One region of the Shigella dysenteriae genome, then DNA from elsewhere that is predicted to be linked to it. Evidence: predicted binding sites of a transcription regulator. Region 1 holds the regulator's gene; the other holds the start of a gene.
What was found. The regulator LexA, encoded in region 1, represses DNA repair genes until DNA is damaged. The targets are predictions, from matches to a motif close to TNCTGTATGTACATACAGNA.

Region 1 (11,957 bases):
GTGGTGATATTGTAAGCGTAAAATTTTATAGAAATGAAAAAATAGAATGCGCTTGTGATTTTATGATGGCTAAAGATGCGCAGGGGTATATCGACCTGTCTGAATTGGATTTAACAAGTTGTCATTTTAAAGGTGACGTTATTTCGAAGGTGTCTTTCATATCATCAAATCTACAACATGTAACATTCGAATGTAAAGAAATTGGGGATTGCAATTTTACTACTGCAATAGTTGATAATGTCATATTTAAATGTCGACGTTTACACAATGTAATTTTTATCAAAGCGAGTGGTGATTATGTCGATTTTAGCAAAAATATTCTTGATACAGTTGACTTCTCGCAGAGTCAACTTACTCATAGTAATTTTTGGGAATGTCAGATTAGAAATTCAAACTTCGATCATTGTTATCTTTATGCTTCGCACTTCACCAGAGCAGAATTTCTTACTGACAAAGAAATATCATTTATTAAATCGAATTTAACAGCTGTTATGTTTGATCATGTGCGAATATCGACAGGGAATTTTAAAGACAGCGTTACACAACTAATGGTATTATCTATTGATTACTCAGATATATTTGGAAATGAATATCTCGATGGTTATATCAATAACATTATAAAAATGATTGATTCGTTGCCAGATGATCCAGCGATATTGAAATCCGTTCTGGCAGTAAAACTGGTGATGCAATTAAAAATTCTTAATATTGTTAATAAAAACTTTATTGAGAATATGAAGAAAATATTTAGCCATGGTCCTTATATAAAAGATCCCATTATACGTAGTTATATCCATCCTGATGAAGATAACAAGTTCGATAATTTTATGCGTCAAAATCGATTCAGTAAGGTGAATTTCGATACCCAACAGATGATCGATTTTATTAACAGATTTAATATGAATAAATGGCTGATTGATCGAAATAACAATTTTTTTATCCAACTTATCGATCAGGCTCTACGATCAACGAATGATACGATCAAAGAAAATGCCTGGCATCTTTATAAAGAGTGGATTCGTAGTGATGATGTTTCACCTTTATTTATAGAAATTGAAGATAATTTAAGAACCTTTAACACGAATGAATTAACACGAAACGATAATATCTTTATCTTGTTCTCCTCTGTCGATGATGGGCCAGTTATGGTGGTAAGCTCCCAGCGCTTACATGATATGTTGAATCCTACAAAAGATACCAATTGGAATTCCACGTATATCTACAAATCCAGACATGAGATATTGCCTGTTAATCTTACTCCGGAAACACTTTTCGGCTCCAAATCTCAGGATAAACATGCACTTTTCCCCATTTTTACTGAGAGTTGGCGAGCTAATCGTATAAAGAATAAAGGTATTTAAGTAAAGGAAAACATCACCGTTCCTGGCATCCTGGGCGGTGATGCCCCTATGGTTGCCCTCGCCAGCACGGGCATCGGCAAAGCGTAAGGTTCAACAGCGTTTTACCACTTCATGCGATTGTTGCGTTTTTGTTGCGCATTAGATCACTTAATTTGCTTTACATCTCCCGTAAACACTTTTCTGCGATACAATGCCTTTACGTTATGTAACGGAGAGTTCGGCATGTCACACCCCGCGTTAACGCAACTGCGTGCGCTGCGCTATTTTACAGAGATCCCTGCCCTGGATCCGCAACTGCTCGACTGGCTGTTGCTGGAAGATTCCATGACAAAACGTTTTGAACAGCAGGGAAAAACGGTGAGCGTGACGATGATCCGCGAAGGGTTTGTCGAGCAGAATGAAATCCCCGAAGAACTGCCGCTGCTGCCGAAAGAGTCTCGTTACTGGTTACGTGAAATTTTGTTATGTGCCGATGGTGAACCGTGGCTTGCCGGTCGTACCGTCGTTCCTGTGTCAACGTTAAGCGGGCCGGAGCTGGCGTTACAAAAATTGGGTAAAACGCCGTTAGGACGCTATCTGTTCACATCATCGACATTAACCCGGGACTTTATTGAGATAGGCCGTGATGCCGGACTGTGGGGGCGACGTTCCCGCCTGCGATTAAGCGGTAAACCGCTGTTGCTAACAGAACTGTTTTTACCGGCGTCACCGTTGTACTAAGAGGAAAAAAATATGGAGTGGAGTCTGACGCAGAATAAGCTGCTGGCGTTTCATCGCTTAATGCGTACGGATAAGCCAATTGGCGCGTTACTGCTGCTCTGGCCAACATTATGGGCGTTGTGGGTGGCGACACCGGGCGTTCCCCAGCTCTGGATCCTGGCGGTGTTTGTCGCGGGTGTCTGGCTGATGCGCGCTGCCGGATGTGTGGTGAATGATTATGCTGACCGCAAGTTTGATGGTCATGTTAAGCGCACGGCGAACCGACCACTTCCCAGCGGCGCGGTAACAGAGAAAGAGGCGCGCGCGCTGTTTGTAGTGCTGGTACTGATTTCGTTTTTACTGGTGCTGACGCTGAATACGATGACCATTCTGTTGTCGATTGCCGCGCTAGCGCTGGCGTGGGTGTACCCGTTTATGAAGCGGTATACCCATCTACCGCAAGTGGTGCTGGGCGCGGCGTTTGGCTGGTCGATTCCAATGGCTTTTGCTGCTGTGAGTGAGTCGGTGCCATTGAGTTGCTGGTTAATGTTCCTCGCCAATATTCTCTGGGCGGTGGCTTACGACACGCAGTATGCGATGGTTGACCGTGATGATGATGTGAAGATTGGCATTAAATCCACCGCAATCCTGTTCGGCCAATACGATAAATTGATTATTGGTATTTTGCAGATTGGCGTACTGGCACTGATGGCGATCATCGGTGAGTTAAATGGCTTAGGCTGGGGATATTACTGGTCAATTCTGGTGGCTGGCGCGCTGTTTGTTTATCAACAAAAACTGATTGCCAACCGCGAGCGTGAAGCCTGCTTTAAAGCATTTATGAATAATAACTATGTTGGTCTGGTACTGTTTTTAGGGCTGGCAATGAGTTACTGGCATTTCTGATGATGTAAAAAAGCCGGATGATCATCCGGCTTTCTTCTGGGCTGCCTGATGCGTTGCGCTTCTCAGGCCTACACAACAGATCGCAATTTATTGAATTTGCAGATTATGGTAAGCCTGATAAGGCGTTTGCGCCGCATCCGGCAATTCTCTCTGATTACCCTTCGCCCTGCGTCGCACTCTCAATCGTCAAACGCACGTCTGATGTAATCAACTCCGCCAGCAACTGATAAACCTTCATCGTTTCTGCCGGTTCGGCATCGCCGCTATCGCTGATATACCCTTCATCACGCAGCGTCAGCACCAGAGAACTGAACACCGCTTTGTCGAAGAACTCCGGCGCGTTGATGCCGTGCAGCACGGAGAGACGTTGCGCGACGGTGCGGCTCTCTTTCTCCAGCGTACCGCGGTTGATCGACGGGTTGGCGCTCAACAGCCAGAAGGTGATGGCATAACGTTGCAGCGTTTCGCGCGCGCCTGCGGCGAGCAGCTGTAGCGTGCGAGAATGCGCCGGGTTGATATGCAACTCATCATCTTGCAGGGTAATCAGCCCCTGACGTTGCATCTCATTTGCCAGCGCATCAATAACGTCCGGCAACTCGTCGCGATCCCAGCGCAGGAACAGCTCCGCTTTCAGCATTGGGTAAAGCACATTGACGTGCTCCATCAATACGTCGCGGGAGATGTGGCGATGCTGGGTGACAATTGCCGCCATCAGCGAAGGCAGCACCAACATATGCGCAATGTTGTTGCGATAGTAGGTCATCAGCACCGCTTGCTCGCGCGGTAGAATGATGATGTCGCCGATAGTGTCTTTCTCGACTTCAAACTTGTTCATTTGCAGCGCGTGATCGATAAGCTCGCTGGCGCTGGCTGAAGGAACGGTAGAGTCCGTGGAGTAAGGTACGTTGCGCATCAGATCCAGGTAGCAGTTGAGTTGCTCGGTTAACTGCTCGCGGGTGAGTGAGCGCTGACGTGACGCCAGTAGCGCAGTACAGCACAGGTTCATGGCGTTTGCCGCGCCTGCGTTGTTAATGCGTACCATTAGATCGGCAGCAATATTATTGACCGTCGGCGTTAACCAGGCCGGACGCACCGCTTCGATGGGATCGATAGATTCACGCCAGTCTGGTACGTGCTGGTTAAGGTAGGTCATCAACGGCATTGGTTCACCGAAGTTGACGTAACCCTGACCGAGATTACGCAGCTTGCTTAAACCGCGCAGCATCTGCGGCAGGCTCTCTTTCTCTTTCGTCGCACCGCGCAGTTCTTTGGCGTAAGTACCCACTTCCATGACGTGCTCATAACCGATATAGATCGGAATCAGCGTAATCGGACGCGTGCCGCCACGCAGCATCGCCTGAATGGTCATCGACAGCGTACCGGTTTTCGGATCCAGCAAACGCCCCGTACGGGAACGACCGCCTTCCACGAAGTACTCGACGGAATAACCACGGCTGAACAGTTCGCCGAGATACTCACGGAAAACGGTGGAATAGAGCTTATTGCCTTTAAACGTACGGCGAATAAAGAACGCCCCCAGACGGCGGAAAATCGGCCCGGCAGGCCAGAAGTTCAGGTTGATCCCGGCGGCGATATGCGGCGGCACCAGCCCCTGGTGATACAGCACGTAAGAAAGCAGCAGGTAGTCCATGTGGCTGCGGTGGCAAGGCACATATACCAGCTCATGACCGTCGTGGGCCAGCTGGCGAACGCGCTCGGCGTTATGGACGTTGATGCCCTGGTAAAGGCGGTTCCAGGTGAAGCCCAGAATACGGTCAGTCAGGCGGATCATCTCGTAAGAGAAATTCGCCGCAATCTCTTCCATCAGCGCAATCGCGTTCTGCTGCGCTTTTTCATGGGAGATTTTTTTGCTGCGCGCTTCATCTTCTACCGCTTTGGCAATGGCGCGGGAGGCGAGCAGCTTATTAAACAGATCCTGACGAGCAGGCAGACGTGGACCCACGGCAGCCAGACGTTGACGGGCAAAGTGCATACGCGCCACGCGCGCCAGTTTCTGCGCGATAGTTTTATCCGTGCCGTGTTCATCCGCCATACGGCGCAGCGAAACTGACGGCGAGAAACGCACAAAACTGTCGCGACCGAGCCACAGTACAGCGAAAAATTTCTGTACGCCGTTAAGCATACGCAGCGGCGGGTTCACTTCGCCTTTTTCACGCCCTGGCGCGCGACCAAACATCACCGATACTGGCACCATCTGCACATCCAGATTTGGGTTGCTACGGTGCAAATCGAGATAGTCGTGGAACAGCTTAATAGACTCTTCTTTCGGCGTGTAATAGGTGAATACACGCGGCCCGCCGTGAATGAACACATAGCGCGGCAGTAGCGTGCCGTCGATTTCCAGCGGCTCTAACGGGTCAGGCAGGTCATGTGCCAGACACTGGGCGCGCAACGTCAGCAAGTCTGCTTTCGAGTTGTACGGTAAAACGTACATAATTGGACGAGAGGTATCCAGCCCCAGTTCCGGGGCAGGATCTGCCGGAATAGACTTGCTTTTTACCAGGATGCTTAATGGTAAATTCAGTAATTTGTAGTAAATTCGTGGCCAGCCGGACATAAACGATGTAAAGCCTCTGGTTAATAATGCAAATGCGCGGCAAGGATAGCAGAAAGTCATGGGAAATTCTGTGGTATCCGCTCATGTTTCGCGCGGCGTTACGCAAACCCGAATCATCGGATTTAACGGTACACTGATATTGACGCTCATAATGTAAAAAGGTTCTTTCAATGGCCAATAATACCACTGGATTCACCCGAATAATCAAAGCTGCTGGCTATTCCTGGAAAGGTTTACGCGCTGCATGGATCAACGAAGCGGCATTCCGTCAGGAAGGCGTAGCGGTATTGTTGGCGGTGGTCATCGCCTGCTGGCTGGATGTGGACGCAATTACCCGCGTGCTGCTTATCAGCTCCGTGATGCTGGTGATGATTGTGGAAATCCTCAATAGCGCCATCGAAGCAGTGGTTGACCGAATTGGCTCTGAATACCATGAGCTTTCCGGACGCGCTAAAGATATGGGATCCGCCGCGGTGCTGATTGCGATTATCGTCGCCGTGATTACCTGGTGCATCCTGTTATGGTCGCATTTTGGATAACCCTTCCAGATTTCGATAAATCTCTGGTTTATTGTGCAGTTTATGGTTCCAAAATCGCCTTTTGCTGTATATACTCACAGCATAACTGTATATACACCCAGGGGGCGGAATGAAAGCGTTAACGGCCAGGCAACAAGAGGTGTTTGATCTCATCCGTGATCACATCAGCCAGACAGGTATGCCGCCGACGCGTGCGGAAATCGCGCAGCGTTTGGGGTTCCGTTCCCCAAACGCGGCTGAAGAACATCTGAAGGCGCTGGCACGCAAAGGCGTAATTGAAATTGTTTCCGGCGCATCACGCGGGATTCGTCTGTTGCAGGAAGAGGAAGAAGGGTTGCCACTGGTAGGTCGTGTGGCTGCCGGTGAACCGCTTCTGGCGCAACAGCATATTGAAGGTCATTATCAGGTCGATCCTTCCTTGTTCAAGCCGAATGCTGATTTCCTGCTGCGCGTCAGCGGGATGTCGATGAAAGATATCGGCATTATGGATGGCGACTTGCTGGCAGTGCATAAAACTCAGGATGTACGTAACGGTCAGGTCGTTGTCGCACGTATTGATGACGAAGTTACCGTTAAGCGCCTGAAAAAACAGGGCAATAAAGTCGAACTGTTGCCAGAAAATAGCGAGTTTAAACCAATTGTCGTTGACCTTCGTCAGCAGAGCTTCACCATTGAAGGGCTGGCGGTTGGCGTTATTCGCAACGGCGACTGGCTGTAACATATCTCTGAGACCGCGATGCCGCCTGGCGTCGCGGTTTGTTTTTCATCTCTCTTCATCAGGCTTGTCTGCATGGCATTCCTCACTTCATCTGATAAAGCACTCTGGCATCTCGCCTTACCCATGATTTTCTCCAATATCACCGTTCCGTTGCTGGGACTGGTCGATACGGCGGTAATTGGTCATCTTGATAGCCCGGTTTATTTGGGCGGCGTGGCGGTTGGTGCAACGGCGACCAGCTTTCTCTTTATGCTGTTGCTGTTTTTACGCATGAGCACCACCGGGCTGACTGCGCAGGCTTATGGTGCCAAAAATCCTCAGGCATTAGCCCGTGCGCTGGTGCAACCGTTGCTGTTGGCGTTGGGGGCTGGGGCGTTAATTGCGCTGTTGCGTACGCCGATTATCGATCTGGCGCTGCATATTGTTGGCGGTAGTGAAGCGGTCCTGGAACAGGCGCGGCGCTTTCTTGAAATCCGCTGGTTAAGCGCTCCGGCGTCGCTGGCGAATCTGGTATTACTCGGTTGGTTACTCGGCGTGCAATATGCCCGTGCGCCAGTAATTTTGTTAGTGGTCGGCAATATCCTCAACATTGTGCTGGATGTCTGGCTGGTGATGGGGCTGCATATGAACGTGCAGGGCGCGGCGCTGGCGACGGTTATTGCGGAATATGCAACATTGCTGATTGGTCTGCTAATGGTGCGTAAAATCCTCAAACTACGCGGAATTTCCGGCGAAATGCTGAAAACTGCCTGGCGAGGAAACTTCCGTCGCTTGCTGGCGCTTAACCGCGATATCATGCTGCGTTCGCTGTTGTTGCAACTCTGTTTCGGCGCGATCACCGTACTTGGCGCGCGACTGGGGAGTGACATTATCGCTGTTAACGCGGTTCTGATGACGCTACTCACCTTTACCGCCTATGCGCTGGACGGTTTTGCCTACGCGGTTGAAGCGCACTCCGGTCAGGCGTACGGTGCGCGCGACGGTAGCCAGTTGCTGGATGTCTGGCGGGCAGCGTGCCGCCAGTCGGGGATCGTAGCGTTGCTGTTTTCGGTGGTCTATTTGCTGGCAGGGGAACACATCATTGCGTTGCTGACGTCGTTAACCCAGATTCAGCAGCTGGCCGACCGCTATCTTATCTGGCAGGTGATTTTGCCGTTGGTTGGCGTCTGGTGTTATCTGCTGGACGGCATGTTTATAGGCGCAACGCGTGCCGCCGAAATGCGTAACAGTATGGCGGTGGCCGCCGCAGGTTTTGCGCTGACGCTCCTTACGCTGCCGTGGCTGGGCAATCATGGTTTGTGGCTGGCGTTAACCGTCTTTCTGGCGTTGCGCGGGCTTTCTCTGGCGGCTATCTGGCGGCGTCACTGGCGCAATGGTACCTGGTTTGCCGCAACGTGACGGTTAAAAATTCTGAATAAATAATCCTAAGCCAAATTGCTGACTACACTTAATCTCACGTTCAGAAGAAAAGTGAACGTACTCTCATTCACAACCTAACGATGAGGTCTTGATTATGAATAAAGATGAAGCCGGCGGTAACTGGAAACAGTTTAAAGGTAAAGTGAAAGAGCAATGGGGCAAACTGACCGATGATGATATGACGATCATTGAAGGTAAACGTGATCAACTGGTCGGTAAAATCCAGGAACGTTATGGTTATCAGAAAGATCAGGCAGAAAAAGAGGTCGTGGATTGGGAAACCCGCAATGAATATCGCTGGTAATTAATCCCTCCTGCCCGACGTGTACAAGGATGTACGCCCTCTTAACGCGGTTTCTTTTTCACCTGCACAGAGTGATCATGCTGGCACTGTTCAGGATGACGACACGCTTCCACTTCCACGCATGCCGCACAGAGCCCATGTGCTTCAATCACATTATGCCGCAGGGCAAACCCCATTTTTGCCGCCAGCGTATGCATGATGTCTTCCACGCCTTCTGCACATTCTTCTTTCACCGCGCCGCAGCGATCGCAAATAAACATGGCTGACGTATGGGTGGGCTGGTCGAACAGATGACAGAGCACATAACTGTTGGTGGATTCCACCTTATGCACAAAACCTTGCTCAAGCAGAAAATCCAGCGCGCGATAAACCGTTGGCGGCTTGGCTTGCGGTTCAGCTTCGCGCAGCAAATCAAGCAGATCGTAAGCGCTGATAGCGCCATCCTGCAGACTCATCAGGCGCAACACTTCCAGGCGCTGTGGAGTCAGGCGCACATTACGCTGCGCGCAGATTTTTTCAGCCTGCGCTAATAACTCCTGCGTTGTGGTCTTTTCCATCGGGCACCTCAAAGTGGGGGTTAAGAATGTCCTTACTTTACCATGTTCCAGGAAAAACACCGAGAACCCTTATTGTTGCCGTAATGTTGCTTTTCTGTTTTGTAGGTAAGATGTTGTGTTGCCTGGCAGTACCATTATCAACACGATAATAATTAATAATTCATTTTTAAATAAATTGCTTCAAGTTAACTCGCTATTTATTTAACCGTGGCTAATCGTATACCCGAATTTCAGAAAATTATGAGCGATTTTTGATAGTGACCGGTTCCAAAAACACTTATAAGGAGGACACGGTACGACAAAAAAGGTAGATGAATCATGTTAAAGATAATACCCGGTGCAACTGGATACTTTAATAAAACACTCAATTCAAATCAATTCGATAATAAAGATGCAACCAAAGATAAATTAGATAATATAGATGCAACCAACGATAAATTAGATAATAGAGGTACAATCAAAGATAAATTAAATAATATATATGGTAAGTCTATTGATTATTCAGCGCTGCGTCATCGGGATATAATTATTGCAAAAATAGATTTGTTTATTCAAAGAATCACTCATAATTTATGGCATGCACGTAAAAAAAATGTGTTTTTAATTGAGCAAATAACTAATCTCAAAGAGTGGGTTAATAAGTATATTGCAGATTGCACTGATGAGGAATTAAACGATCGTGACTTTATTGCATCAGTTGTTGACCGGGCTATTTTTCATTTCGCGGTTAATAGTATATGTAATACTGAGGGTAATAAAGATGCAACGCCCATAGAACGATATACTTTTGATGTAGAAACCAAGAATGGCCTTCCCTCCACGGTTCAGCTATTTTATGAGGAATCTAAAGATAATGAACCTTTAGCGAATATACATTTGCAAGCAATAGGTTCTGGTTTTTTAACGTTTGTTAATGCATGTCAGAAATATGATGACAACAGCTTAAAATTATTCGCTTCGCTGTTGATTTCACTTTCATACTCTAGTGCCTACACAGATTTAGCAGGAGCAGAAAAAGTGAATATTAATGATCATAATGGGAACTATCTGACAGCTCAGTTTGAAGAGTTATCTCAACGTGATATGAAGAAGTACCTGGGAGAAATGAAGCGTCTGGCAGATGGGGGAGAAATGAATTTTGATGGCTATCTGGATAAGATGTCACATCTGGTGAATGAAGGAACGCTCGCCCCTGATATTTTAAGCAAAATGCGAGATGCTGCACCGAAATTAATTGACTTTGCTAAGTCGTTTGACCCAAACTCAAAGGAAAAGATTAAAATATATACAGGTACTTCTAAATTAATTTATGATTTATTCGGGGTTAAATCGGAGAAATAATATGTGAAGTTCTTCGATGGTATGAAAGGTATTACATAAAAGAACCCAATGCTTATTGGGTTCTTTTTTCTCTATCAGTGCTATTAGCAGGGAGAGATATCACCGGAGTTTAATGTGTGATTTTTATTTATCGTCGAATCTGTATTGTTTATCATTGCTTTTCACAACGCTAACATCTAATAAGATTAGATCTTCACTTCGTGAGAGCTTCATGCCTTGAGAGGATCTCATTTTTCTTTTGCAATGAGACAGGCGCTTCCTGTTGTTATGGTATAGTACCCCGTTATTGAGCCTCCTGAACAGTGATGCTGAATAACATAACTCCATGATATATCGATAAAATAATCTCTACATTTGAAAATGCACGGTAATTCTGAAATGCAAAAAATCAACCAAACCAGCGCAATGCCTGAAAAAACTGACGTTCACTGGAGTGGTCGGTTTAGCGTTGCACCAATGCTCGATAGGATGTACCGTTTTTGAAAAACAAGTAGTTATATACTTTGTGGGAGCCTATTGGGAACCCGGCGTTTTCATTTCAAGGAGTAATCCATACGCGGCTTAAGAATGAGATATAATGCGACTTTTAGTGTTCCGCTTGAGAGGCCATGATGCTTACCCTGGACGAGATAGGTCAATCAGTACGTAACAATATCCAGTTGATTATTGATCATGTCGGCTTACCTCTTGCTGTTGGTCCGCTCAGTGATGATGATTACAAGATTCTGTGTGGTGGCTATGGTGAGCTTGAATGGGACTATGCGTTAAGTACCTATGGCAACTCCAGAGAAAAGTATGAGTTCTGCATAAAACTTGTTCAGCAAGGTCGGGTTCAGGGAATACCATCAGGAGCAGCAATTTGTGTTTATGGGGTTGAAGAAAACATCTTTCGTATCCATATGATCGAAAGGTTTTCTAGAGAAGATGAATCTCACCCATTGAAAGGGCGCATGGTTTTACTCACTCTTATGAGTGCTTTTATATTTTGTAAAGCTGTTGAATGTAAAGTTGTCCACATTGTAGAGCCAGTACCAGAACTGGTGCAGTATTACGAGTCTTTTGGTTTCCGCATGGAACAGTGCGGTTATGTGATGTCGGCAGTCATTGATGAGCTGCAGGATATCTTTCTTAAATTTGCTCAGTAGGTATAGACGAGAAGGGTCTACAAATTGTAGGATACCCGTCCAGATTACCTTAAAGGTACATCTATGGCAGTCGTTTTGTGCTTAAACTACTAAGAAACGATGTCACCAATCGATCATGTCGATTGGCATAAGTTAGCGAAACAAGCTAGCTTTAAAGAAAGGGTTAGAGACGCCTTTACTGTCTCGGGAGTTTTCTATGAAAGATCAAAAAGCAACCAAGCCACAGGTTAAGTTCGACACAATGAAAGCATTCGCAGGTATGGGTGCTGCTGTTGAAGTTCTGATGAAGGCTGCTCCTAATGCGTTCACTCACGCTACTGTCTCTGGTAAAGAGCAGCAGGGTAAGCTTCGTCGTCGCAAAGCAGCATGATCATAGCTGGTGCTTTTTGA
Region 2 (11,957 bases), 300 kb from region 1:
CCTCTATCCCTTCACAAGGGGATAACATGCCTGCTTACCATGCCAGACCAAAGCAAAGCGATGGCCCACTGCCAGTGGTCATTGTAGTGCAGGAAATTTTTGGCGTGCATGAACATATCCGCGACATTTGTCGCCGTCTGGCGCTGGAGGGGTATCTGGCTATCGCACCTGAACTTTACTTCCGCGAAGGCGATCCGAATGATTTTGCCGATATCCCCACGTTGCTTAGCGGTCTGGTAGCAAAAGTGCCTGACTCGCAGGTGCTGGCCGATCTCGATCATGTCGCCAGTTGGGCTTCCCGCAACGGCGGCGATGTTCATCGTTTAATGATCACCGGATTCTGCTGGGGTGGACGTATCACCTGGCTGTATGCCGCGCATAATCCACAGCTAAAAGCCGCAGTGGCGTGGTACGGCAAACTGGCGGGCGATAAGTCGCTGAATTCACCGAAACAACCTGTTGATATCGCAACCGATCTTAACGCGCCGGTTCTCGGCTTATATGGTGGTCAGGATAACAGCATTCCGCAGGAGAGCGTTGAAACCATGCGCCAGGCGCTGCGGGCTGCTAATGCGAAAGCAGAGATTATCGTGTACCCGGATGCCGGGCATGCATTCAACGCTGATTATCGCCCGAGCTATCATGCCGAATCTGCGAAAGATGGCTGGCAGCGTATGCTGGAATGGTTTAAGCAGTATGGAGGGAAGACGTCGCTGTAATGAGAAAAGACCGGGTGGTATTACCACCCGGTTTGGATTTTACCCCCGACGCAAGTTCTGCGCCGCCTGCACCATATTCGCCAGTGCTGCGCGGGTTTCTGGCCAGCCGCGCGTTTTCAGGCCACAGTCCGGGTTGACCCACAGGCGCTCTGCCGGAATGCGTTTTGCCGCTTTCTTCAGCAAGGCTTCAATCCATTCCACGCTCGGTACGTTTGGCGAGTGAATGTCATAGACGCCTGGACCGATTTCATTCGGATAATCAAACTCTTCGAACGACTCCAGCAACTCCATGTCAGAACGCGAGGTTTCGATGGTGATGACGTCTGCGTCCAGCGCCGCAATCGAATCCATGATGTCGTTGAACTCGCAATAACACATGTGAGTGTGGATTTGTGTGTCATCTTTCGCCACGGCGGCGTTGATACGGAAGGCCTCCACGCCCCACTGGAGATATGCATCCCAGTCGCTACGACGCAGCGGTAAACCTTCGCGCAGCGCCGGTTCATCAATCTGGATGATGCCAATTCCTGCGGCTTCCAGGTCCGCCACTTCATCACGCAGCGCCAGCGCAATTTGTTTGGCGATGGTTTCACGGCTGACATCTTCACGCGGGAACGACCAGCAGAGAATCGTCACCGGGCCGGTCAGCATCCCTTTCACCGGTTTGTCGGTCAGCGATTGCGCATACTTCGCCCACTCCACGGTAATCGGTGCCGGGCGGCTAACGTCACCAATGACAATCGGCGGCTTCACGCAGCGGGAACCGTAGCTCTGTACCCAACCGTTTTGCGTAAAGACAAAGCCATCCAGGTGCTCGCCAAAGTATTCCACCATGTCATTACGCTCGGCCTCGCCATGTACCAGCACATCCAGACCTAAACGTTCCTGCTCAACAATGGCCTGCCTGATATGTTCCGCAATACCCGTACGGTAGTTGTTGGCGTCGAGATTGCCCTTTTTGAAATCCAGACGCAGGGTACGAATTTCCGTGGTTTGCGGGAAGGAACCAATAGTGGTGGTCGGCCACGCTGGCAGTTTAAAACGCGCACGCTGGGCTTCAGCACGCACTTCATAAACGTTCGCACGCTGGCTGTCCTGAGCAGTGATCGCCGCCAGACGCTTTTCTACCGCCGGATTATGTACGCGGGTTGAGTGACGGCGCGCCTGAATCGGAGCGCTCCACTCTGCCAGAGCGGTCGTATCACCGCTGTTTAGCGCATCGCGCAGCAGTGTGAGTTCATGGCATTTTTGCAGGGCGAAGGCAAACCAGCTTTTCACTTCTGCATCAAGACGCGTTTCCACGCTCAGGTCGATGGGGCTGTGCAGCAATGAGCAGGAAGAAGCTACCCACAAATCGCGTTTGCCGACAATGTCCTTAATTTGCGCATATTTCTCGGTAAGATCGGCGCGCCAGACGTTACGACCATTGATCAGACCAGCAGACAGTAGCCAGTCTGAAGGCAGGCGCTTGTGCAGTTCAGCAACGTCATCTTTACCATGTACAAGGTCCACATGCAGACCCTGAACAGGCAGCGCCGTAATCGTGTCGAGGTTTGGCGTTACGCCTTCAAAATAGGTGGTCAGCAGCAGATTCACCTGGCCCTGAAGTGCCTCGTAAGCGGGTTTGTATGCGTCCAGCCACGCCTGAGGTAGTTCCAGTACCAGCGCCGGTTCGTCGATCTGTACCCACTCAATGCCGCGTTTTGCCAGTTCTGCCAGCACTTGCTGATAAACCGGCAGAATGTCGTTCAGCAGGCTCAGGCGGTCAAACTGTTCACCTTTCACTTTCCCCAGCCACAGGTAAGTAATCGGCCCCAGCAGCACAGGCTTGACCTTGTGGCCCAGCGCCAGCGCCTCGTCCACTTCCTCCAGCAGCTGCGTCCAGGTCAGTTTGAACTGTTGGCCTTTAACGAACTCCGGCACCATGTAGTGATAGTTGGTGTTAAACCATTTGGTCATTTCCGCCGCCGCCGCAGGTTCGCCAGTCGGCGCACGTCCACGACCAATACGGAACAGGGTGTCGATATCTACCGAACCATCTTTGTTCTGATGACGCGCCGGAACGTTACCCAGCAGCAGACTGGTGGTCAGTACATGATCGTACCAGGCAAAATCGCCCACCGGCAGCAGGTCGATACCCGCTTGCTTTTGTTGATCCCAGTGACGAGCACGCAATTCACGCCCTACCGCCAGCAGTTCTTCACGCGTGGAGTTCCCCGCCCAATAACTCTCTTGCGCTTTTTTCAGCTCGCGACGCAGGCCAACGCGAGGGAAACCGAGGGTGTGATTCAATATTGTCATTTTTCTTCCTCTAATTATATGTAAATCCTATGGATTTTGAATTTAGGGAAGGCGGCAAGTTTATTCATCCCCGGGAGCTTACTGAAGTAAGTGACCGGGGTGGAGAAACGCAGCCAACGCACCATAAATTTAAAAGACGAAGGATTTTAGCCGTCCAGATGTTTACACATCCATAATTGGCGGTTACTGTATATTCCTCAAGCGCAAATTATTCATGCCGAAGTGAAGGACTTTCATGATCGAAGTAAAACACCTGAAAACGCTACAAGCGTTGCGGAACTGCGGCTCGCTCGCAGCCGCTGCGGCGACGTTGCATCAGACGCAATCCGCCCTGTCTCACCAGTTTAGCGATCTGGAACAACGCCTTGGCTTCCGGCTCTTTGTGCGTAAGAGCCAGCCGCTACGCTTTACACCGCAGGGAGAAATCCTGTTGCAACTGGCAAACCAGGTGCTGCCGCAAATCAGCCAGGCACTGCAAGCCTGTAATGAACCGCAGCAGACACGCCTGCGCATTGCCATTGAGTGCCATAGCTGTATTCAGTGGCTGACGCCCGCGTTAGAAAATTTCCATAAGAACTGGCCGCAGGTCGAGATGGACTTTAAATCGGGCGTGACGTTTGACCCGCAGCCTGCGTTGCAACAGGGCGAGCTGGATCTGGTGATGACGTCCGATATTTTGCCGCGCAGTGGACTGCATTATTCGCCGATGTTCGATTATGAAGTGCGTCTGGTGTTAGCACCTGACCATCCACTAGCGGCGAAAACGCGTATCACGCCGGAAGATCTCGCCAGCGAGACGCTGTTGATTTATCCGGTGCAGCGTAGCCGACTGGATGTCTGGCGGCATTTTCTTCAGCCGGCAGGCGTCAGCCCATCACTGAAAAGCGTCGATAACACCTTATTGTTGATTCAGATGGTTGCCGCGCGGATGGGCATTGCCGCGCTGCCGCACTGGGTGGTGGAGAGTTTTGAGCGCCAGCATCTGGTGGTGACCAAAACCCTGGGCGAAGGCTTGTGGAGCCGGCTGTACGCCGCCGTGCGCGATGGCGAGCAGCGTCAGCCGATTACAGAAGCATTTATTCGCTCAGCGCGCAATCACGCCTGCGATCATCTGCCGTTTGTGAAGAGCGCGGAGCGACCCACTTACGATGCACCCACAGTGAGGCCAGGATCACCAGCGCGCCTGTAATAAACGTTGGCCAGTGCGGCTGTTGGTGCCAGATAGCCAGGTTTACCAGCAGCCCTGCCGGAACGTGCATATTATTCATAATGCCCAGCGTTCCGGCGTCTACTTGGGTTGCGCCGTAGTTCCACATAAAGTAGCCAATCCCGGAAGCCACCACGCCAAGAAACACCAGAATGCCCCATTGCAGCGAGGTTTGCGGCATTTTCTGCGCATTTCCCAGCAAGAACCATGCAATTACCGCCACCAGGAACGCGCCAAGATAGAACCACGCAAAGGCGTTATGCTGCGGCATCGGGCGAGTTTCCATCAGGCGTTTGTAACCCACCATGCCGATGGCAAAAGTGATATTGGAGAGTTGCACCAGCAACAAGCCAGTCCAGAAATGGTCGGTGACCTGATCATAGCGAATAATCCCGGCACCAATCACCGCCAACAAGGCGCTAAAAGCATAGCCCCAGCGCAGACGGCGCTTACTCATGATGTCATAAATCAGCGTGATGTAGAGCGGCGTCAGTACGGTGAACAGCAGCAGTTCGGAGACCGTCAGGTAGAGATACGCGCGGAAACTCAGCATATACATCACGCCGAGCTGCATCGCGCCCACCAGCATATACAGGCCGACTGTTTTCAGGCTATTGCCACGGGTACGCAGAAACGGCAGAAAAACGAGTGCCGCCAGGCCAACGCGCACCAGCACCGCAAAATAGCTATCGACGTGCCCCGCAAGGTACTCGCCATAAAAGCTAAAGGAGAAGGCCCACAGAATCGTGGTGATGATAAGTAGCGCCACAATGGAAAACTCTTTGATTAACGAGTATCCATTGTAGCGAAGTATCAGGTTGACAATTGACCAAATAAAGAACGATTACGATAAATAGAGTTTACGCAGATAATGCGGCACCGCGTCGTCGGCATTAGTACCAATCACTTCCAGCTCGGGATGAAGGTCTTTCAGACGCTGGTGCGCACTGCCCATAATGCAGCCTTTCCCCGCCATCGACAGCATTTCGGCATCGTTCATCCCGTCACCAAACGCAATACAATCCTTCAGGCTGTAGCCCAGTTTCTTCGCCACCGCTTCCAGCGCATGGCCTTTTGAAACGCCGCCCGCCATCACTTCCAGACAGGTTAAGGTAGAGAAACTGACGTTGACGCGATCGCCCCAACGAGCGTTAATCGCCTGCTCCAGCGGCAGCAGTTGTTCATGGGAATCGCAGGTGAAGAACACTTTGCTGACGCCTTCCGGCTCCAGTAATCCAGGCTCATACAGCGCATATTTGAACACCGCTTCTTTAAAAAAGCGCATCTCTTCCGGGCGATGGCGATTCATAAACCATTCGTCGTCGCGATAAACGTTAGTAATGATGTCCGGATTGTCGTTGACTACGCCAAACAGATCGCTGGCAATGTCGCGATCCAGGTTATGAGCAAAAATCAGATTACCATCCAGATCGTGAACGCGCGCACCATTGGAGGTAATCATGTAAGACTTAATCTCCAGATTATCGCGAATTTGCCCCACATCAACGTGGTGACGACCGGTCGCAAACACAAAGTTGATGCCGCGCGCGGTGAGCAGCTTCAGGGTTTCTTTGGCGTAAGGGGATAACGTATGGTCGGGAGAAAGTAACGTGCCATCTAAATCAGACGCAACAACCTGGTACATAAGAAATTTAAACCTCTGTAGAGCGGTTTCCGCTGGGTGAGTTATGCCTGTTGAAAAAATCAACGATGGCGTGGAGCGCAACTGAGCGCATTGCGTCCTTTTCAAAAAGGATCTCATGGTACGCACCTTTAATTACCAGCGGTCGTCCCCCTTCGACAGGATGGCCCGCGGCGGTGCGGAGTTCACAAAAACGGTCGTGCATGCGGTTATCCACCACGCGTTCCTCTTCAGCTTGTAAGAGAAGCGTTGGCGTGGCGTCATCACCCGCACCGGCTAACACCTGTTCGCCAGCCAGAATACTTTCGCGTACCCAATGGTAGGTCGGCCCACCGACGCGAATCGTTGGGTCATCAGCATAGAAGCGTAAGTTACGTCGATATCGCTGTCTGCTGTGGGTCAGTACGTTGATAGCAAACGGCAACGCGCGCCAGCGCCCGGTGCCTATTGCATAGCCATCACGGAAACGTGGATGCGCTTCGGCCCAGTTGAGGATCTGCCGTGCCATAAATGACGGCATACGAATCACGATCCCAAACATTGGCGCAGTTAGCGCAATGGCGTCACATACACCTGGATGGCGTTGCAGAAATAATGTGGAGATCGCACCGCCCATCGAATGTGCCAGTATATAGCGTTTACGCCACGGACCGGGCTGGACCTCCTGTTGCCAGAATGCCGCCAGATCATCAACATAATCATTAAAGCGATTAACATGCCCGAGATGCGGATCGGCTAACAGGCGACCGGAACGTCCCTGCCCGCGATGGTCGATGATTAAGACATCAAACCCCAAATGGAACAAATCGTAGGCCAGTTCCGCATATTTTACGTAGCTCTCAATACGCCCCGGGCAGATGACTACCACCCGGTCATGGTGCTGTGCGCGAAAACGGACAAAGCGCACCGGAATGTCATCCACACCAGTAAACTCTGCTTCATCACGCTGACGCCAGAAATCAGTCAGCGGTCCCATGGTAAAAGCAGCAAACGCGTTTTCTCTTGTTTCCCAGTCTTTTTGCTGCTGAAACATCGGGTAATCTGCCTCTTAAACCACGTAAAATCGTTTTTTTTAGCGTGCCTGACACAACGCTGCGACAGTAGCGTATTGTGGCACAAAAATAGACACACCGGGAGTTCATCATGACCTTAGAATGGTGGTTTGCCTACCTGCTGACATCGATCATTTTAAGCCTGTCGCCAGGCTCTGGTGCAATCAACACTATGACCACCTCGCTCAACCACGGTTATCGCGGCGCGGTGGCGTCTATTGCTGGGCTTCAGACCGGACTGGCGATTCATATTGTGCTGGTTGGCGTGGAGTTGGGGACGCTATTTTCCCGCTCAGTGATTGCGTTTGAAGTGTTGAAGTGGGCAGGCGCGGCTTACTTGATTTGGCTGGGAATACAGCAATGGCGCGCCGCTGGCGCAATTGATCTTAAATCGCTGGCCTCTACTCAATCGCGTCGACATTTGTTCCAGCGCGCAGTTTTTGTGAATCTCACCAATCCCAAAAGTATTGTGTTTCTGGCGGCGCTATTTCCGCAATTCATCATGCCGCAACAGCCGCAACTGATGCAGTATATCGTGCTCGGCGTCACCACTATTGTGGTCGATATTATTGTGATGATCGGTTACGCCACCCTTGCTCAACGGATTGCTCTATGGATTAAAGGACCAAAGCAGATGAAGGCGCTGAATAAGATTTTCGGCTCGTTGTTTATGCTGGTGGGAGCGCTGTTAGCATCGGCGAGGCATGCGTGAAAAATAATGTCGGATGCGGCGTAAAAGCCTTATCCGACTTACTCTGAAGACGCGTCTGGCATCAACGCGAAATAATCAAATGAATGCCAAATCCGGCAAATAATGCCCCGGCAAAACCATCAATCCACTTCGCCAGACGTTGATAACCACGGCGCATTTGCGGCAGAGCAAACAGGCTGGCAACGACGGTAAACCACGCCAGTGTTTCGACAATGATCAGCGCAAAAATGCCCCAGCGCGCGGTAGTGCCAACGTTATCACCGACAAACAATGAGAACACCGAGCCAAAGTAGATAATCGCTTTCGGATTAGCGAGATTGGTCAGTAAACCTTTCAGGAAACTGCGCCCACTTTTCGCCAGCTCGACCTGTGGCGCAGGTGCAGAAACCGCCTCTTTTTTCAGCGCGCCGCGCAGCATCTGGTAACCCATCCAGCAGAGATACAGGCCACCGCCAACCATAATCAGCGTATGCAGCCAGGCCATTTTTTCGATAATCAAATGCAGGCCAAGCAACGCAATCCCTGCCCAAACCATAACGCCGCAGGTAATACCCAGCACGCCCATCATCGCTTCTTTACGGGAACGACTGACAGCGGTCTGAGAGACAAAAAAGAAATCAGGACCGGGACTCATAAGCGCCACAATGTGCACCATGGCGACGGTGAGAAATAACATCAACATACATTTGACTCGCGGGGGAAACGTTTACGGAGTCTTCATCCTGGCACTTTTTTATGCTGCTGACTACTCTTCGTCGTCGCCATCGACATGCGCACGAATCAGCGCCATAAACGGTTTACCAAAGCGTTCCAGCTTGCGCATCCCAACGCCGTTAACGCTGAGCATTTCGCTGGCGGTGATCGGCATCTGTTCAGCCATCTCAATCAAGGTTGCGTCGTTAAACACCACGTACGGCGGGACATTACTTTCATCGGCAATCGATTTACGCAGTTTGCGTAATTTGGCGAACAGTTTGCGATCATAGTTGCCGCCGAACGATTTCTGCATCGCTTTCGGTTTGAGCGCCACGATACGCGGCACGGCAAGTTGCAAAGAGGATTCGCCGCGCAGCACCGGGCGCGCGGCCTCTGTCAGTTGTAGGGCAGAATGCTGGGCAATATTTTGCGTCACCAGGCCGAGGTGAATCAGCTGGCGGATCACGCTCACCCAATGTTCATGGCTTTTATCACGGCCCATGCCATAGACTTTCAGTTTGTCATGACCATAGTCGCGGATACGCTGGTTATTAGCACCACGAATCACTTCCACCACATAACCCATCCCAAACCGCTGATTCACACGACCAATGGTGGAAAGGGCAATCTGAGCATCGGTTGAACCGTCGTACTGTTTCGGCGGATCGAGGCAGATATCGCAGTTCCCGCACGGCTCCTGACGCCCTTCGCCAAAATAGTTCAGCAATACCAGACGACGGCAAGTTTGCGCTTCGGCAAACGCGCCCATCGCATTGAGTTTGTGGCGCTCGATATCCTGCAACTGCCCCTGCGGCTTCTCTTCCAGACAACGGCGCAGCCACGCCATATCAGCTGGATCGTAAAACAACATCGCTTCCGCAGGCAGGCCATCACGCCCGGCGCGACCGGTTTCCTGATAATAGGATTCGATATTGCGCGGAATATCAAAGTGGACCACGAAGCGAACGTTTGGTTTATTGATGCCCATGCCGAACGCCACCGTCGCCACCACAATTTGCAGGTCATCGCGCTGGAATTTCTCCTGCACGTCGGCGCGGACATTATTTTCCAGCCCGGCATGATAGGCCGCCGCGCTAATACCCTTGCTTTGCAGGCGCGCAGCGGTGTCTTCTACTTTCGCCCGGCTGTTGCAGTAGATAATGCCGGACTTACCGCGCTGTTCCTGCACGTAGCGCATCAACTGATCGAGCGGTTTGAATTTCTCCATCAGCATGTAGCGAATATTCGGACGGTCAAAACTGCTGATTTGAATCAGCGGATCGTTCAGCCCCAGCAGGCGCACGATATCCTGGCGCGTGGTGTCGTCGGCTGTGGCGGTCAGCGCCATAAACGGCAGCGTCGGGAACCGCTGGCGCAACTGACCGAGCGCGGCATATTCCGGGCGGAAATCGTGGCCCCATTGGGAGATACAGTGCGCTTCATCAACGGCTAATAACACCGGATTCCAGTGCGCCAGATGCTCAAGAAAGTTATCCAGCATCAGGCGTTCCGGGGCGATATAAAGCAGACGAATTTGCCCGGTGCGGCAGCCTGTCATCACTTCAAGTTGCTGTTCGCGGGTTTGCGTCGAGTTAAGGCACGCCGCCGCCACGCCGTTGGCTTGCAGTTGATCCACCTGATCTTTCATCAACGAAATCAGCGGTGAAACAACCACGGTAAGGCCGTTTAGCAATAAGGCAGGAATTTGATAGCAAAGGGATTTTCCGCCACCGGTGGGCATGACGACCAGGCAATCGCGACCGGAAAGCACAGTGTCGATAATTTCTTCCTGGCCGGGGCGAAACTGTTGGTAGCCAAAGGTTTCTTGTAAAACCTGTTTAGCTCCGGACTCCAGATTCAACACTTCCGCCTGCGCCACATTCACCCCGATTGCCTGAAATAAAAACAGGCGCTATTTTCAGCGCCTGCGCGAGAAACTGCAATGCTTTTAGTCTCTGAGAGGGTAATCCTGGATGCTGGATTCCAGATTTGCCAGGATCAAAGCGATATCGGCATCCGCCAAACGAAATTCCGCCTGCCATATATTCTCTGTCTTATGAAACGTAGGACATAACGCGCAAGCCAGTATCACCTTGATAATAATGACATCACCGGAATAACCTGTGTATTCGAACGCCAGACACGGCTCGGTAAATTCCAGATTCTTCTCTGGGTAGCCATCGGGAGAGGGGCGCTGCAACAATGTGGTAAACCACCTATGAAGCTTTGTTAAGTCATATGTCCCTATTGCCGGATCTATCTTTTCAAACCGCTGATTTCCCTGCGTCACGCCCACTTTGAGGAATAACCAGTTACCATCCCAGAAATTATTGGCATCAGGATACTGATACCCCATAACTTCCAGCGTCAAAGTAACGGCCAGCTCACTATTGCTTAACGTAATCATAGCATTTGATTTTTAAACAAAAATTAGGTGCTGGCACTCTACCATGCATTAAAACAGGTCGTTTAGCATAACTCCCACACCGACGCGGGTCTGGTTGAAGTTATAGTCGATGAGCGATTCGCCATAGCCGCTGTAAACCTGAGTATAAAGGCGCACATGTTTGGTGATCGGGTAACTTAAGCCTAACTCCGCGCCGCCGTAGCCGGTGTTCCAGTTGTACTGTCCTTTCGCACTGAGCACCGCATCACCGAGGTGATAGCCGATTTTAAGCTGGTAGTAACCCATATATTTGGTGATATCCGGGTTATCGTCAGTATTACCCACCACATACCACGGCTTCACTTCTACCAGCCAGTTACCGTTTTCTGCCATCAGGCGAGTATAAAGGCGGTTCCAGCTGCGGGAGGTCGGGTCTGAACGCCCGTTAGAGTCGTGGTTATACCCCATCTCCACATCGCGCAGCGTCCAACCTGCAAAACGGTAATCGGTGGCAAAACCGAGGAACAATTGCGGTTCGTAGTTGGTTTCACGAAACGGTGAAGACTCTTCGCTATTGGACAGTTGCCACCAGGATTTTTGCGTATAAGACGCACCCAACACCGAGTTCGGGCCTAAAATCCCACGCCACAGCGGAAATGCCAGGCTCAACTGAAACTTTACTTCATCCTTACGCGCATTTTCCGCCCAGTCGTAACTGGCAATCGCTTCTTTGTTCAGATCGCTGGTTTGGGTGTAGATGAGGTAGTTGGTGTCATAAGGATAGAGCGTGAACGGATTGTCATGCTCCTGCAGCATATTGGCGATAATACTGCCACGCACCGCTGGCGCGTCATGCACCTCTTTCACCGTTGCCTCTTGTGCATATACTGCCATAGGCAACATAAACACCGGCAACAACCAGCCCTGCAGAGTCCGCATCGGTCGTGTTCTCCGTAACGAATTATTGATAAGGTGAATGTTTTTCTGCGGGCTATTTTACATACTTAACTCCATTGCCGTTAGTTATCCCTTCCTAAAGTAGAAACCAACAACAAAGAAGCATAAAATCAACATTTCATTAACCAATGAAGTGTAAGGATGATATGTCTGCCGTACTGACCGCTGAACAAGCCCTGAAATTAGTGGGTGAGATGTTTGTTTATCACATGCCATTTAACCGCGCATTGGGGATGGAACTGGAGCGTTACGAAAAAGAGTTCGCACAGCTGGCCTTTAAAAATC

Region 2: the regulator LexA is predicted to act here: its motif matches at 3,205-3,224, upstream of metR (HTH-type transcriptional regulator MetR).

The regions. Positions count from the first base shown of each region.
Region 1 is NZ_CP055055.1:185,898-197,854, forward strand. It holds gene HUZ68_RS00865 (SopA family protein) at 1-1,361, shown strand, start outside; gene ubiC (chorismate lyase) at 1,584-2,081, shown strand; gene ubiA (4-hydroxybenzoate octaprenyltransferase) at 2,094-2,966, shown strand; gene plsB (glycerol-3-phosphate 1-O-acyltransferase PlsB) at 3,121-5,544, opposite strand; gene dgkA (diacylglycerol kinase) at 5,715-6,083, shown strand; gene lexA (transcriptional repressor LexA) at 6,193-6,801, shown strand; gene dinF (MATE family efflux transporter DinF) at 6,874-8,199, shown strand; gene HUZ68_RS00900 (CsbD family protein) at 8,315-8,524, shown strand; gene zur (zinc uptake transcriptional repressor Zur) at 8,566-9,081, opposite strand; gene HUZ68_RS00910 (DUF2713 family protein) at 9,400-10,422, shown strand; partial or broken gene HUZ68_RS00915 (tRNA-dihydrouridine synthase) at 10,783-10,887, shown strand; gene HUZ68_RS00920 (hypothetical protein) at 11,034-11,567, shown strand; gene HUZ68_RS00925 (hypothetical protein) at 11,764-11,937, shown strand.
Region 2 is NZ_CP055055.1:4,963,280-4,975,236, reverse strand. It holds gene HUZ68_RS23730 (dienelactone hydrolase family protein) at 1-719, shown strand, start outside; gene metE (5-methyltetrahydropteroyltriglutamate--homocysteine S-methyltransferase) at 759-3,020, opposite strand; gene metR (HTH-type transcriptional regulator MetR) at 3,256-4,209, shown strand; gene bioP (biotin transporter) at 4,097-4,996, opposite strand; gene yigL (sugar/pyridoxal phosphate phosphatase YigL) at 5,072-5,872, opposite strand; gene pldB (lysophospholipase L2) at 5,880-6,902, opposite strand; gene rhtB (homoserine/homoserine lactone efflux protein) at 7,013-7,633, shown strand; gene rhtC (threonine export protein RhtC) at 7,695-8,315, opposite strand; gene recQ (ATP-dependent DNA helicase RecQ) at 8,379-10,208, opposite strand; gene HUZ68_RS23685 (WapI family immunity protein) at 10,278-10,736, opposite strand; gene pldA (phospholipase A) at 10,785-11,654, opposite strand; gene yigI (acyl-CoA thioesterase YigI) at 11,819-11,957, shown strand, end outside.